One region of the Kribbella sp. NPDC056345 genome, then DNA from elsewhere that is predicted to be linked to it. Evidence: riboswitches for the same ligand, from Rfam matches in the RefSeq annotation. Region 1 holds a riboswitch; each other region holds the start of a gene.
The links. Region 1 has a riboswitch for glycine ahead of gcvT (glycine cleavage system aminomethyltransferase GcvT). Riboswitches for the same ligand answer to the same signal wherever they lie in the genome.
Positions count from the first base shown of each region.

Region 1 (2,261 bases):
ACGACCTCGCCGTCGACCGGCGCGAACAGGTCGCTGACCGACTTGGTCGACTCGATCTCACCGCAGGCGTCGCCGGTCGCGACGGTGCTGCCGACAGCCGGGAGATCGACGTATACGACATCGCCCAGGGCCTCACCGGCGAAGGCGGTGATACCAACGGTCGCGAGCTCGCCGTCAATGGCGACCCACTCGTGGTCTTCGGTGTACTGGAGCTCGGTCATCAGGACTCCTGGCGGCGGTAGAAGGGGAGAGGGACGACGACCACGTCGTCGTGGGTGCCGCGGATGTCGACGTGCAGCCGGGTGCCCGGCTCTTGGTAGATCCCCTCGACGTAGGCCATTGCGATCGGGTGGCCGAGTGTGGGCGATGGCGCGCCACTCGTCACGGTGCCGATCTCGCGGCCGGTCGCCGGGTCCAGGACGACGTACCCGCTGCGTGGTGAGCGGCGACCGGAGGAGGTGAGACCGACAAGCACCTGCTGGGCGCCTTCGTCGCGGCGACGCGCGAGTGCCTCGCGGCCGACGAAGTCCTCTTCCTTGCCGAACGCAACGACCCGGCCGAGCCCGGCCTCGAAGGGGGTGAGCTCGCGGCTGAGTTCGTTGCCGTAGAGCGGCATCCCGGCCTCGAGCCGCAGCGTGTCCCGGCAGGCCAGACCACACGGCTTGAGCTCGTACGGCGCTCCGGCGCGCTGCAGCTCGGCCCAGATCTGCGCGGCGTCGGCGGGCCGGCAGTAGATCTCGAACCCGTCCTCGCCGGTGTACCCGGTGCGCGCCAGCAGGACGTTGCTGTTGGCAAGCTTCGTCTCGGTGATCGCGTAGTACTTGAGCCCGGCCAGGTCGGCGTCGGTCAGCTCGGCCACGATCTGGGCGGAGACCGGGCCCTGCACGGCGATCAGCGCCCAGTCGTCGGTGGTGTCGCGCAGCTCGGTCTCGAAACCCGCGATCCGCTGCTTGAGCTCCTCCCGTACGACGGCGGTGTTGCTCGCGTTCGCGACGATCAGGAAGTGGTCGTCGGCGAGCCGGTAGACGACCAGGTCGTCGATGATGCCACCGTCCTCGGCGCACAGCATCGAGTACCGCGCGCGCCCGATTCCGATCTTCGACGGCGTCCCGACCAGACTGTGGTCGAGTGCTCGCGCGGCACACGCGCCGACCACCTCGAGCTGGCCCATGTGGGACAGGTCGAACAGACCGGCCGTGGTCCGGACAGCATTGTGCTCCGCGATATCGGAGGTGTAGCGAACCGGCATGGTCCAACCGGCGAAATCGGTGAACGACGCACCGAGCTGCTGATGCTCCGCAGCAAGCGGAGTCGCGCGTGACGATGTCATGAGTCGGGAGGCTCCCTCGGTCAGGCACCGCGCATGCGGTGCCACTGCTGGGTGACCTCCCCGCTCTGTCATCTGTACCTGAGAGCTTCGCCGCCGGGTGAGGCGGTTTGCACCGTGGGTGCGGACTCCCCACAGCTACGCGGGGGTCCGGCTTTCCAGAGTTCGCCTCATCGGAACGGTCAGTGGGCCTGAGAGATTCTGGGGAGATTTGCTCCTTCGGCGCCGGGTCATGGTGAGCCCGGACTCTCCCGCCCCGATTCGAACGGCGCGATATGCAGTTGAGCCGCCGACTCTAGCAGCCACTCCGGACCCGTCCATATGGTTGGGTCGTCTCCGTGAGTGCCTTCGACATCGCGTCCCGTCACCGCCGCGCCCAGCTGGTGGTCTGCTTCGTGTACGTCGTGGTCCCTGTGTTCCAGCTGGTCGTTCTGCTCCTCCTCCGAGCGTGGACCGGGGTGGCGATCGCGGTCTTCGCGCTGCTGCTCTTCGGGGTCTTCTGGCGGGGTAACCGCTATGACACGCAGTACTGGCCGGCTGTCGGCGGCACCACCTGCGGGATGACCGGCCTGTTCGTGGGCCTCTTCGGCACCGACAGCCTGGGCTACGCAGTGCTCGCTGCCCTGCCCGGTGCGTTCGTCGGCTACTGGCTCGGCCGGCTCGCCGTACGCCTGGTCCTGCACCCCCTGGATGCCCGGCTCGCGGACAGTCCGTACCAGCTCGTCTTCCGGCTGCGCGACAACCGCGGGACCCGGCTCGCGATCGAGGACACGTCGTTGCGGCTGCTGGTGAAGGTCAAGAAGGTGGAGGGCGACAGGACGACCCACACCGAGGAGGCCGTCGAGGTCGCGTTCCAGAACCTGAAGGGTGCCTACGTACGGCAGCTGTCGGGGAGCGAGCCCATCGTGTATCCGATCGGGCCGGAGCAGGCCGG
Region 1 covers NZ_JBHJQQ010000003.1:528,457-530,717, reverse strand. The annotation lists gene gcvH (glycine cleavage system protein GcvH) at 1-221, opposite strand, end outside; gene gcvT (glycine cleavage system aminomethyltransferase GcvT) at 221-1,330, opposite strand; glycine riboswitch at 1,497-1,591, opposite strand; gene ACFCV3_RS13320 (hypothetical protein) at 1,666-2,261, shown strand, end outside.

Region 2 (2,261 bases), on a different contig from region 1:
ATCTGGACGAGGCCGCCGACCGGGTCGCAGGTGAGGCCGAGGTTGTGTTCCATCGCGATCTCGGCTGCGTTCTCCACCTGTTCCGGCGTACCGCCGAGGAGCTCGCACAACCCGGCCGCAGCCATCGAGCAGGCCGAGCCCACCTCGCCCTGGCAGCCGACCTCGGCTCCGGAGATCGACGCGTTCTCCTTGTACAGAACGCCGATCGCCGCCGCGACCAGCAGGAACCGAACGCACCCGTCGTCGGTCGCGCCCGGGATGAACCGCCGGTAGTAATGCAGTACGGCGGGAATGATGCCCGCGGCACCATTCGTCGGAGCGGTGACGATGCGGCCGCCGGAGGCGTTCTGCTCGTTGACCGCGAGGGCGAACAGGTTGACCCAGTCCATCACCTTCAGCGGGTCGACCGACCACGGGTCGCGGGTGAGCTTGCCGTGCAGCGCGTGCGCGCGCCGCGGAACCTTCAGACCGCCGGGCAGCACGCCCTCGGTCTCGCAACCTTCCTTGACGCAGTCCTGCATCACCTGCCAGATCTTCAGCAGGCCGCTGTGGATCTCTTCCTCGGTCCGCCAGGCCAGCTCGTTGGCGAGCATCACCTCACCGATGGACAACCCGGACTCGCGGCAACGATCCAGCAACTCGGCACCACTCAGGAACGGATACTTCAGCACCGTGCTGTCCGGCACGATCCGGTCCCCGGCCGCCGCGTTCTCGTCGACCACGAATCCGCCGCCGACCGAGTAGTACGTGCGCTCCCGCAGCACCTCGCCATCCGCCCCGCGGGCCAGGAAGGACATCCCGTTCGGGTGGTACGGCAGGGCCTTCCGGCGATGCATGATCAGGTCGGCGTTGTCGTCGTACGCGATCTCGTGGACCCCGGCCAGCCGCAGCCGGCCGCGCTCGCGGATCGTCTCGACGCGAGCGTCGACGGAGTGCGTGGCAACGGTCTCGGGGTCTTCACCCTCGAGGCCGAGCAGCACCGCCTTGTTACTGCCGTGGCCGTGCCCGGTCGCACCGAGCGAGCCGAACAACTGCGATTCGACCCGGGCCGTCGCGGTCAGCAGACCGGCGTCCTGGAGGCCGAGCACGAACGTGCGGGCCGCGCGCATCGGTCCCACGGTGTGTGAGCTCGACGGGCCGATCCCGATACTGAACAAGTCGAAGACACTGATCGCCATGATGCGGAGGTCCCTTCCGGTCGTCGTTGACCGAGTGGTGTCCTCCCCACTCTGTTGGACTGTTGTCCTTCAGAGGTGCCTCGCCCGTACGGTGAAGGTGCCTGAGAGATTCTTGGGGAGAGTTGCTCCTACGGCGCCCGGCTCGAACGGCCGGGTCTCTCCCGCACGGGTTCATGCGGCTGTTGAGTTAGCTTCCGGACGCGACGGTACGGCGGCCTGCTGGTTGCCGTCAATCCGGCCGGTGCGGACGGCCCAGATCTCGAAGAACCAGGTGAACAGCGGCGGAACACTCGCGGCCAGTGCCGCCAGGGTGACCGGCCACGACCAGCGCAGCGGGCCCCGGACGACCAGCACGGTCACGACGTACACGACGAAGATGCCGCCGTGGATCGGGCCGAAGATCTTCACGCCGATCTCGTTGTCGGACAGCACGTACTTGAACAGCATGCCGATCAACAGACCGGTCCACGAGATCGCCTCGGCGATCGCCACTGCCCGGAACCACCGTGAGTGTGTCATCGCGCCCGACCCTAACAAGTCCCCCAAAGCCGGTCCGGGGTGGTCTGGGGGCGGCTCCCTGATGTGAGAGGCAAGCGATTACCGAAGGATCGGGAAGATGAAGAACCCCAGAATGCTGCTCAGGACCACCGCGTGGGGTGTGGTCCTGACAGTCACCACGGCAAGTCTCGCCGTACTCCCGGCCTCGGCCGCCCCGGCCTCGGCCGCCCCGCAGTGGACCGACTGCAAGCCGCAGGGCAAGGACGATCCGGCAGTGGTCAAAGGCTCGCAGTGCGCCACTCTGAAGCTCCCCGTCGACTGGCGGAACCCGAGCGGCCCGATCTTCACCCTCGAGATCGCTCGCCGTACGGCGAAAGGCCAGCGCGTCGGCGTCCTGGTGTTCGGTCCCGGCGGCCCCGGCGACTCGGGTGTCGACCGGATCAAGACCGGGATGACGCGGTTCAGCCCGGAACTCCAGGACCGCTTCGACATCGTCAGCTTCGACCCGCGCGGCATCGCCCGCAGCAACCCGATCATGTGCACCGCAAGCCTGTACGCCGAGATGCCGTCACCGCTCATCCGCGA
Region 2 covers NZ_JBHJQQ010000011.1:233,606-235,866, reverse strand. The annotation lists gene ACFCV3_RS32875 (L-serine ammonia-lyase) at 1-1,178, opposite strand, end outside; glycine riboswitch at 1,258-1,352, opposite strand; gene ACFCV3_RS32870 (DUF3817 domain-containing protein) at 1,350-1,697, opposite strand; gene ACFCV3_RS32865 (alpha/beta fold hydrolase) at 1,795-2,261, shown strand, end outside.
Region 2: it holds a riboswitch for glycine, as region 1 does, so the genes downstream of both, ACFCV3_RS32875 (L-serine ammonia-lyase) here and gcvT (glycine cleavage system aminomethyltransferase GcvT) in region 1, are expected to answer to the same signal.

Region 3 (2,261 bases), on a different contig from region 1:
TGTACTGCGCCGAGGAGATCCTGGCCGAGGCCGGGATCCCGGTCCCGGAGAGCGAGACCGGCGCCGACGAGGTACAGGAGGAAGAGGAGGTCGAGCGGTTCCGGGAGTTCCTCGACCAGGTCACCCCCGAGGACTTCGACAAGAGCTGAGCCCGCTCCGGGCGCCTGCGGCAGGCAAGACCGGGAAGGTAACGATTCGTGTGGGAGTCGCGACACGCTAGCGGCTCGAAGCGGTTGTCGTTGACCCTCTCAGGTCGGCGGCTTACCGTGAAGGAGTCGTGGGGCACCGTTACTCCACGGAGACGACTCGTTCCAGCAGGTATTCAGGGAGGCTCAGGCGTGACACGCACCGGCGACACGGATCTGACGGCGCAGTCGACGTCCGAAGCACGCGCCGAGGCGGCGATCACGGCCGGCGTTCAGGGTCTGCTGTTCGAGGACGACCTGCGGCCGATGCCGGAGGATGTCGGGTTCCGTGGACCGACCGCCTGCGCGGCCGCCGGGATCACGTACCGCCAGCTCGACTACTGGGCGCGGACCGGCCTGGTCTCACCGTCGGTGCGCCCGGCGACCGGCTCGGGGACGCAGCGGTTGTACGGTTTCCGTGACGTTCTGTTGCTGAAGGTGATCAAGCGGCTGCTCGACGCCGGGATCTCGTTGCAGCAGATCCGGACCGCGATCGCACACCTGAGCAAGCGCGGGATCGACGACCTGACCCAGATCACGCTGATGAGTGACGGCGCGTCGGTCTACATGTGCACCTCGCCGGACGAGGTCATCGACCTGCTGGCCGGTGGCCAGGGAGTCTTCGGCATCGCCCTCGGCGGTGTCTGGCGTGAGGTCGAAGGCTCGCTGTCCGAGCTGCCGACCGAGCGTGCCGACGGCCACGGCGAAGGTGACGACGCGGGCCATGCAAGCGACGAGCTCGCTGCCCGCCGCCGGGCCCGCATGACCGGCTGAGGTACCCTCTAGCTAGCTGTTCACCGCACTCGGGAGAGACCCGTGCAAAACCGGGCGCCGAAGGGGCAATTCCTCCCCGGAACCTCTCAGGCCCATGGACCGGGTGCGTCAGGCGACTCTGAAGCGTGCTCATCCGCGTGACAGAGGGGGAGGCCCCCGGAAGCTACTGCAACGGAGCCTCTTGCGATGACGGAAATTTCAGCAATCTTCGCCGACCGGCACATCGGGCCCCGCCCCGACGAGGTCGCGCGGATGGTCGAACTCCTCGGGTACGCCGATGTCGACGCGCTCGCGGATGCCGCCGTACCGGCCTCGATCCGGTCCACCGAACCGCTGCGGCTCCCGGAGCCGGCCTCCGAGGTGGACGCGCTCACCGAGCTGCGCCAGCTGGCGGCCCGCAACAACGTCGCCACCTCGATGATCGGCCAGGGCTACTACGGCACCTTCACCCCGTCGGTGATCGTCCGCCGCCTGGTCGAGAACCCGGCCTGGTACACGGCCTACACGCCGTACCAGCCGGAGATCTCCCAGGGCCGGCTCGAGGCGCTGCTGAACTTCCAGACCGTCGTGTCGGACCTGACCGGTCTCCCGACGGCAAATGCCTCATTGCTCGACGAGGGCACCGCGGCCGCCGAGGCGATGACGCTGGCCCACCGCTCGAACCGGCAGTCGTCAATCAAGGGGGCAAAGTCGAACCGCTTCCTGGTAGACGCGGACTGCTTCGCGCAGACGATCGCGGTCGTCGAGACCCGCGCCGAGGCGCTGGACATCGAGGTGGTTGTTGCCGACACCACCGATGGCCTGCCCGAGGGTGACTTCTTCGGCTTCCTGGTGCAGTACCCGGGTTCCGGCGGTGCTGTCCGTGACCTGAAGCCGTTGATCGCCGCCGCGCACGAGCGCGAGACGCTGGTCGCGGTCGCGTCCGACCTGCTCGCGCTGACGTTGCTCGAGGCACCGGGGGAGGCCGGGGCCGATATCGTCATCGGCTCCTCGCAGCGCTTCGGCGTCCCGCTGTTCTACGGCGGCCCGCACGCCGGCTTCATGTCGGTCCGCGCCGGTCTCGAGCGGTCGCTGCCCGGCCGGCTGGTCGGTGTCTCGGTCGATGCGGACGGCGCCCCGGCGTACCGGCTCGCGTTGCAGACGCGTGAGCAGCACATCCGTCGCGAGAAGGCGACCTCCAACATCTGTACGGCGCAGGTCCTGCTCGCCGTCGTTGCCTCCATGTACGCCGTGTACCACGGACCGGACGGGTTGCAGGCGATCGCGGCCCGCGTGCACGACTACGCGGGCAAGCTGGCCGCG
Region 3 covers NZ_JBHJQQ010000005.1:242,466-244,726, reverse strand. The annotation lists gene ACFCV3_RS19885 (bifunctional nuclease family protein) at 1-149, shown strand, start outside; gene ACFCV3_RS19880 (MerR family transcriptional regulator) at 363-959, shown strand; glycine riboswitch at 980-1,071, shown strand; gene gcvP (aminomethyl-transferring glycine dehydrogenase) at 1,146-2,261, shown strand, end outside.
Region 3: it holds a riboswitch for glycine, as region 1 does, so the genes downstream of both, gcvP (aminomethyl-transferring glycine dehydrogenase) here and gcvT (glycine cleavage system aminomethyltransferase GcvT) in region 1, are expected to answer to the same signal.